2 linked regions of the Ciceribacter thiooxidans genome follow. The protein of the gene in region 2 interacts with the protein of the main gene of each other region in a pairwise test. Links are inferred from orthologs where the notes say so. Each region holds a gene or a part of one and is shown on either strand. Other genes may lie near its edges.

Region 1 (3,381 bases), 2.4 Mb from region 2 along the record:
ACGCCGCACCACCGATCCGACGAGAGCATGGTCGTCGCCTCCTACAATGTCCACAAATGCGTCGGCACCGACGGCCGCTTCGACCCCGAGCGGGTGATGGAAGTGATCCGCGAGATGGACCCGGACGTCATCGCGCTGCAGGAGGCGGACGAGCGGTTCGGCGAGCGTTCGGGCCTTCTGGACCTGCCGCGGCTCCGGCTGGAGATGGGGCTCACGCACATTCCGGTCCTGCACAAGCCGAGGTCCCACGGCTGGCGCGGCAATGTGCTGCTCTTCAAGGAAGGGGCGGTCAAGGACGTTCACCAGGTCGCGCTGCCGGGGCTGGAACCGCGCGGCGCCGTGGTCGCGGAGATCGATCTCCACCGCGGGCTCGGACTTCGCGTCATCGCCGCCCATCTCGGGCTCTTGCGCTGGGCGCGGCGACAGCAGGCGGACGTGATCGTCGACATCATGACGGAGCGGGAGGAAAAGCCGACGGTTCTGATGGGGGATTTCAACGAGTGGCGTCTCGGCGAGGGGTCCTCGCTCATGCGGTTCGAGCGGGCGTTCGGACCGCTTCCGCCGCCGGTGGCGAGCTATCCGGCGCGTCTGCCCGTCCTTGCCCTCGACCGGATCATGGCCAACCGGTCCGGGCTCGTCGCCGACATCACCGTGCACGACTCGCCGCTTGCCCGCGAGGCATCCGACCACCTGCCGATCACCGCCCGGATCGACATTTCGAAAGCGGTCGTCGACTGAGCGGAGATGTCTTTTCATTCGCGAGAATTCGGCTAATACCGGCAGGTCCCATTCTGGAGAGCGGCGATGGCGAATGACACGATTGCAGTCGAGGATCTGACCGAGGAGCAGGCGGCTGCCGAGCTGGCGCGGCTCGCGAAAGAGATCGCCCATCATGACGCGCTCTATCACGGCAAGGACCAGCCGGAGATCTCCGACGCCGCCTACGACGCGCTGAAGCTGCGCAACGATGCGATCGAGGCACGGTTCCCGGCGCTCGTGCGCGAAGACAGCCCGTCGCGGCGCGTCGGTTCGGCGCCCGCCGGCGCCTTCGCGCAGGTCGTCCATGCCCGGCCGATGCTGTCGCTCGACAACGTCTTCACCGACGAGGACGTCGCCGACTTCGTCGCCTCGGTCTACCGGTTTCTCGGCCGGCTGCCGGACGGTTCGATCGCCTTTACCGCCGAGCCGAAGATCGACGGCCTGTCGATGTCTATCCGCTACGAGAACCGCCGCCTGGTGACGGCGGCGACGCGCGGCGACGGCACCACCGGGGAGAACGTCACCGCGAACATCCTGACCATCCGCGAAATCCCGCGCGAGCTGCCGGCCGGCGCCCCGGACGTCGTCGAGGTTCGCGGCGAAGTTTACATGGCGAAGAGCGACTTCTTCGCGCTCAACGCGCAGATGGAAGCGGAAGGCAAGCAGACCTATGTCAATCCGCGCAACACCGCGTCCGGTTCGCTGCGGCAGCTCGACCCCAAGGTGACGGCAAGCCGCAAGCTGAAGTTCTTCGCCTATGCCTGGGGCGAGATGACCAATATGCCGGCGGAGACCCAGATGGGGATCGTCGAGACGTTCCGCGAATGGGGTTTTCCGGTCAATCCGCTGATGAAGCGGCTGCATTCGATCGAGGAGATCCTGGCGCACTACCGGGAAATCGGCCTCATGCGCGCGGACCTCGACTACGACATCGACGGCGTCGTCTACAAGGTCGACCGCTTCGACCTACAGGAGCGGCTCGGTTTCCGCTCGCGCTCGCCGCGCTGGGCGACCGCGCACAAATTCCCGGCGGAGCAGGCGCTGACACGGCTTCTCGGCATTGACATCCAGGTCGGACGAACGGGCGCACTGACCCCGGTCGCGCGGCTGGAGCCGATCACCGTCGGCGGCGTTGTCGTCACCAATGCCACCCTCCACAACGAGGACTACATCAAGGGGATCGGCAATTCCGGTGAGCCGATCCGCGAGGGTCGCGACATCCGCATCGGCGACACGGTGATCGTGCAGCGGGCGGGCGACGTCATCCCGCAGATCGTCGACGTTGTTCTCGACCGGCGGCCGGACGATGCCGTGTCTTACGAGTTTCCGCAGACCTGCCCGGTCTGCGGCAGCCATGCCGTGCGGGAGGTCAACGAGAAGACTGGCCGGATGGATTCCGTCCGCCGCTGCACCGGCGGCTTCGTCTGCAGCGCGCAGGCGAAGGAGCATTTGAAGCACTTCGTTTCGCGCAACGCTTTCGACATCGAGGGGCTCGGCACCAAGCAGGTCGATTTCTTCTTCGATTGCGGTGACCCGTCGCTGGAGATCAAGACCGCGCCGGATATCTTCACGCTCGAGCGGCGGCAGCAGGCGGCGCTGAACAAGCTGGAGAACCGCGACGGCTGGGGGCGCACGAGCGTCGGCAAGCTCTTCGAGGCGATCAACAGCCGGCGCGAAATCGCGCTCCACCGGCTGATCTTCGCCCTCGGCATCCGCCATGTCGGAGAGACGACGGCGAAGCTGCTGGCACGCTCCTACGGTACCTACGAAGCCTTCCAGCGCGCGATGCAGGATGCGGCGCCGATGCACGGCGATGCCTGGAACGAGCTCAACGCCATCGAAGGCATCGGCGAGGTGGTCGCGACCTCGATCGTCGAATTCTTCAAGGAGCCGCGCAATGTGGAGGTCGTTTCGCGCCTGCTCGAGGAGGTGACGCCGCTTGCCGCCGAGCTGCCGGTCGCAACCGGAAGTCCGGTCGCCGGCAAGACCGTCGTCTTCACCGGTTCGCTCGAAAAATTCACCCGTGACGAGGCGAAGGCGAGGGCGGAAAGCCTCGGCGCCAAGGTCGCCGGCTCGGTGTCGAAGAAGACCGACTATGTCGTCGCGGGGCCGGGCGCAGGTTCCAAGCTCGACAAGGCACGCGAGCTCGGCGTCGCGGTGATGGACGAGGACGAGTGGCTGGCCCTGATCGGGGGCTGACGGACACGGGTTTTCTGCGAACGGGTCGCGTCTTGCTGGCCCCGTGGCCGCTTCTGGTGTATAGGCCTGCCAGATTGCGGGCCAAGGGCGCGCGTGAGAAGGTTGATCCATCCGATGACAGCAATTGCCAGACGTTCCGAACTCCTGATGCCCGCCGGCTCGCTCGAGCGGTTGAAGGTCGCCGTGCTCTACGGAGCGGACGCCGTCTACATGGGCACGCCGGACATGTCGCTACGGACCAAGTCGCAGCTCTCGCTGGACGACGTGAAGGAGGGCATTCGCTTCGCCCATGAGCATGGCGTGCGCGTCTACCTGACGCTGAACCTCTTCACCCACAACAAGGATGTGCCGAAGGTCGCCGAGTACGTCGAGATCTTGAAGGATGTGCGGCCGGACGGCGTCATCGTCGCCGATCCCGGCGTC
Region 2 (3,610 bases):
CTCGCCGAACACCCTCTGACCACGGGCAATCGCCGAGCGGATCACGTCAGCCGGAAAGGTCTTCGATACCGCGACGAGCTGCACTGAATCCGGCTCACGACCTGCCCTTCTCGCCGCCGAAGCGACTCGATCCACCACCCCGTCTAGCTGCTCTGTGACTGTCATTTCTGTCCTTCCGGTCAATCGACTCACGGCCGATATAATCACCCTTGGTGCGTCCCTGAAGCAAGCCGCTTCGATCGCAACCTGCAGCGGCGTATCCGGCGGAGCTTTCCGCCACCGAAGTGCCCGGAAAACTTGACGCTTGGCCGGTTTCGTGGTGAAGGTCACGCCGACTCTCCTTGATTTTCCGGAAATGCGACAAATGGCTACCGAACGTTACAATCCGCGCGACGCCGAACCTCGTTGGCAGGCGAAATGGTCCGAAGCTGGCGTTTTCGTCACGGACAACAACGACAAGCGCGAGAAATATTACGTGCTAGAGATGTTCCCGTATCCATCGGGACGCATTCACATGGGCCATGTGCGCAACTACGCCATGGGCGATGTTGTCGCCCGCTACAAGCGCGCTCGCGGTTACAACGTCCTGCATCCGATGGGATGGGATGCGTTCGGCATGCCGGCCGAGAACGCGGCAATGCAGAACAAGGTTCATCCGAAGGACTGGACCTATCAGAATATCGCGACGATGCGCGGCCAGCTGAAGTCGATGGGTCTTTCGCTGGACTGGTCCCGTGAATTCGCGACCTGCGACGTCGAATACTACCATCGCCAGCAGTATCTGTTCCTCGACATGATGGAAAAGGGTCTGGTTTACCGCAAGCAGTCGAAGGTCAACTGGGATCCGGTCGACCAGACCGTGCTCGCCAACGAGCAGGTGATCGAAGGCCGCGGCTGGCGTTCTGGTGCTCTCGTCGAACAGCGCGAACTGACGCAGTGGTTCTTCAAGATCACCGACTTCAGCCAGGACCTGCTTGATGCGCTCGACACGCTCGACCAGTGGCCGGAAAAAGTGCGTTTGATGCAGAAGAACTGGATCGGACGTTCGGAAGGCCTGACGCTTCGCTGGGAGATCGCCGGCGCGGCTCCGGACGGGCATTCCGAGATCACGGTCTACACCACACGGCCCGACACGCTGTTCGGCGCTTCCTTCCTGGCAATTGCGGCCGATCACCCCCTGGCCAGGGCCGTCGCCGAAGGCAATGCCGAGATCGCCGCCTTCTGCGAGGAATGCCGCCGGGCCGGCACCTCGCTCGCCGCGCTGGAGACGGCCGAGAAGAAGGGGGTCGATACCGGTATCAAGGTTCGCCATCCCTTCGATCCCGCCTGGGAACTGCCGGTTTACGTCGCCAATTTCGTGCTGATGGAATACGGCACCGGCGCGATCTTCGGATGCCCGTCCGGCGACCAACGTGACCTCGACTTCGCCCGCAAGTATGATCTGCCGGTCGTGCCGGTGGTTATGCCGAAGGACGGCGACGCTACGACCTTCACGGTCGGCGACACCGCCTATGACGGTGACGGCGTGATGATCAATTCGCGCTTTCTCAATGGTCTCGACACGGAGGTCGCCTTCAAGGTGGTGGCAGACCGCCTGTCTTCTACCATGCTGGGCAATTCACCGCAGGGCGAACGCAAGGTGCAGTTCCGCCTGCGCGACTGGGGCATTTCACGCCAGCGCTATTGGGGTTGCCCGATTCCGGTCATCCACTGCGACGACTGCGGTGTCGTATCAGTGCCAAAGAAGGACCTGCCGGTCAGACTGCCGGACGACGTCGCCTTCGACGTCCCTGGCAATCCGCTCGATCGCCATCCGACCTGGCGCCATGTGGCCTGCCCGAAATGCGGGAAGGATGCCCGGCGCGAGACCGACACTATGGATACCTTCGTCGATTCGAGTTGGTATTTCGCCCGCTTTACGGCACCGCACGAGGACCTGCCGACCGTTCCGGCGATCGCCGACCACTGGCTGCCGGTCGACCAGTATATCGGCGGTATCGAACACGCGATCCTGCACCTGCTCTATTCGCGCTTCTTCACCCGAGCAATGCGCGAGACCGGTCACGTGAACCTCAGCGAACCCTTCAAGGGCCTGTTCACCCAGGGTATGGTGGTGCACGAAACCTATAAGCTCGGCTCCGGCGCACAGGGCCAGTGGGTGGCGCCGGCCGACATCCGCGTCGAAGAGGTCGATGGCATCCGTCGCGCCGTTCTGATCGCCACCGGCGAAGAGGTCACGATTGGTTCAATCGAAAAGATGTCCAAGTCGAAGAAGAACGTGGTCGACCCGGACGACATCATCGCCTCCTACGGGGCCGATACCGCGCGCTTCTTTGTGCTTTCAGATTCGCCGCCCGATCGCGACGTCATCTGGTCGGAATCGGGGGTGGAAGGCGCACATCGTTTTGTACAACGAGCATGGCGTCTGATTTCCGAAGCTTCCGAGCAAATGAGCGAGTGTAACGCGAATCCGGCTAAGGAAGGCGACGGGCTCGCCATATCGCAAATCGCGCACAAGACCCTGAAGGCGGTTCAGGCCGACTACGACAAGCTCGCCTTCAATAAGGCTGTCGCACGCATCTACGAGTTCGTGAACGCGCTCGCAACCCCGCTGACGAGAGTAGCAGCCGGTGGTGCCGACAGGGCCTACCTAGCTGCGGTCAAGGACGCGGCGAACATCCTCGTCCACCTGATCGCTCCGATGACACCACACTTGGCAGAAGAGTGCTGGAGAGCGCTCGGCAATGCGGGCATGGTCGCCCAGGCGCCGTGGCCGACATACGATCCTGACCTGGTCACCGAGAACGAAATTGTCCTGCCGGTGCAGATCAACGGAAAGAAGCGCGCGGAATTGACAATCGCTCGCGAGGCGGATCAAATCTCGGTACAGAATGCGGTCCTCGCCCTGGATGCCGTCAAGGTCGCCTTGAACGGGCAGGCGCCGAAGAAGATCATCGTGGTACCTCAGAGGATCGTCAACATTGTCGTCTGAAAGCATCGCTCGTCAGATCCGGAGGATTTTGCTCGGCTTGAGCTTGGCTGTGGGGGTGGCTGGCTGTCAGGTTCGTCCGCTGCATGACGGAGTGCCTGGCAGGGCGGAAAACTTGGGGTCGATCGCCTACTCGCAGGCCGACAGCCGAGTCGGCCAGGAGGTCCGCAATCAATTGATATTTCTGACGGGAGGAGGTGCCGGAGAACCGGCGGCTCCGCAGTACACGGTCGATATGAAGGTCGAGTCGAGGACGATGGGAGTACTTCTCGAGCAATCTTCTGACGTTCCGAAAGCGGGACGGGTGATTGTTTCGGCCGATTATACGCTCACGCGGACCTCGGACGGGACGGTCCTGCGTGCCGGCCGTCGACAGATTGTTGCACCAGTCGACTATCCCGAGCAGGAGTTTGCCAAGCTGCGCGCGATACGCGATGCGGAAGACCGGGGTGCTCATCAGTTGGCCGAGCTTATCCGAGCCGATATCGCGACGATCATTGGGCGCTGAGCAATCGTGCGATGTCGGAGATAAAGTCAGGCGAGTTTGATAGTTTTCTCCAGAAATCGGCCAGGCATTACCGTCTCTTTGTGATCTACGGGCCCGATAGAGGGCTTGTTTCC

Evidence for each region.
Region 1: the proteins of leuS (region 2) and ligA interact in binary tests that used the Escherichia coli proteins (3 or more experiments, as listed by UniProt). The link is inferred for Ciceribacter thiooxidans from one-to-one orthologs.

What each region holds. Positions count from the first base shown.
Region 1 is NZ_CP059896.1:1,130,274-1,133,654, forward strand. Bases 419-3,381 are described here. They hold ligA (NAD-dependent DNA ligase LigA), read left to right. Parts: upstream 419-804; coding sequence 805-2,958; downstream 2,959-3,381. Other genes in these bases: H4I97_RS05280 (endonuclease/exonuclease/phosphatase family protein), read left to right, coding at 419-738; H4I97_RS05290 (U32 family peptidase), read left to right, coding at 3,073-3,381. In the rest of the region: more of H4I97_RS05280, read left to right, coding at 1-418. UniProt on the Escherichia coli protein: DNA ligase that catalyzes the formation of phosphodiester linkages between 5'-phosphoryl and 3'-hydroxyl groups in double-stranded DNA using NAD as a coenzyme and as the energy source for the reaction.
Region 2 is NZ_CP059896.1:3,523,531-3,527,140, reverse strand. Bases 1-3,192 are described here. They hold leuS (leucine--tRNA ligase), read left to right. Parts: upstream 1-364; coding sequence 365-2,992; downstream 2,993-3,192. Other genes in these bases: H4I97_RS17450 (LPS assembly lipoprotein LptE), read left to right, coding at 2,982-3,192; H4I97_RS17460 (YggS family pyridoxal phosphate-dependent enzyme), read right to left, coding at 1-165. Outside these bases: more of H4I97_RS17450, read left to right, coding at 3,193-3,497; holA (DNA polymerase III subunit delta), read left to right, coding at 3,509-3,610.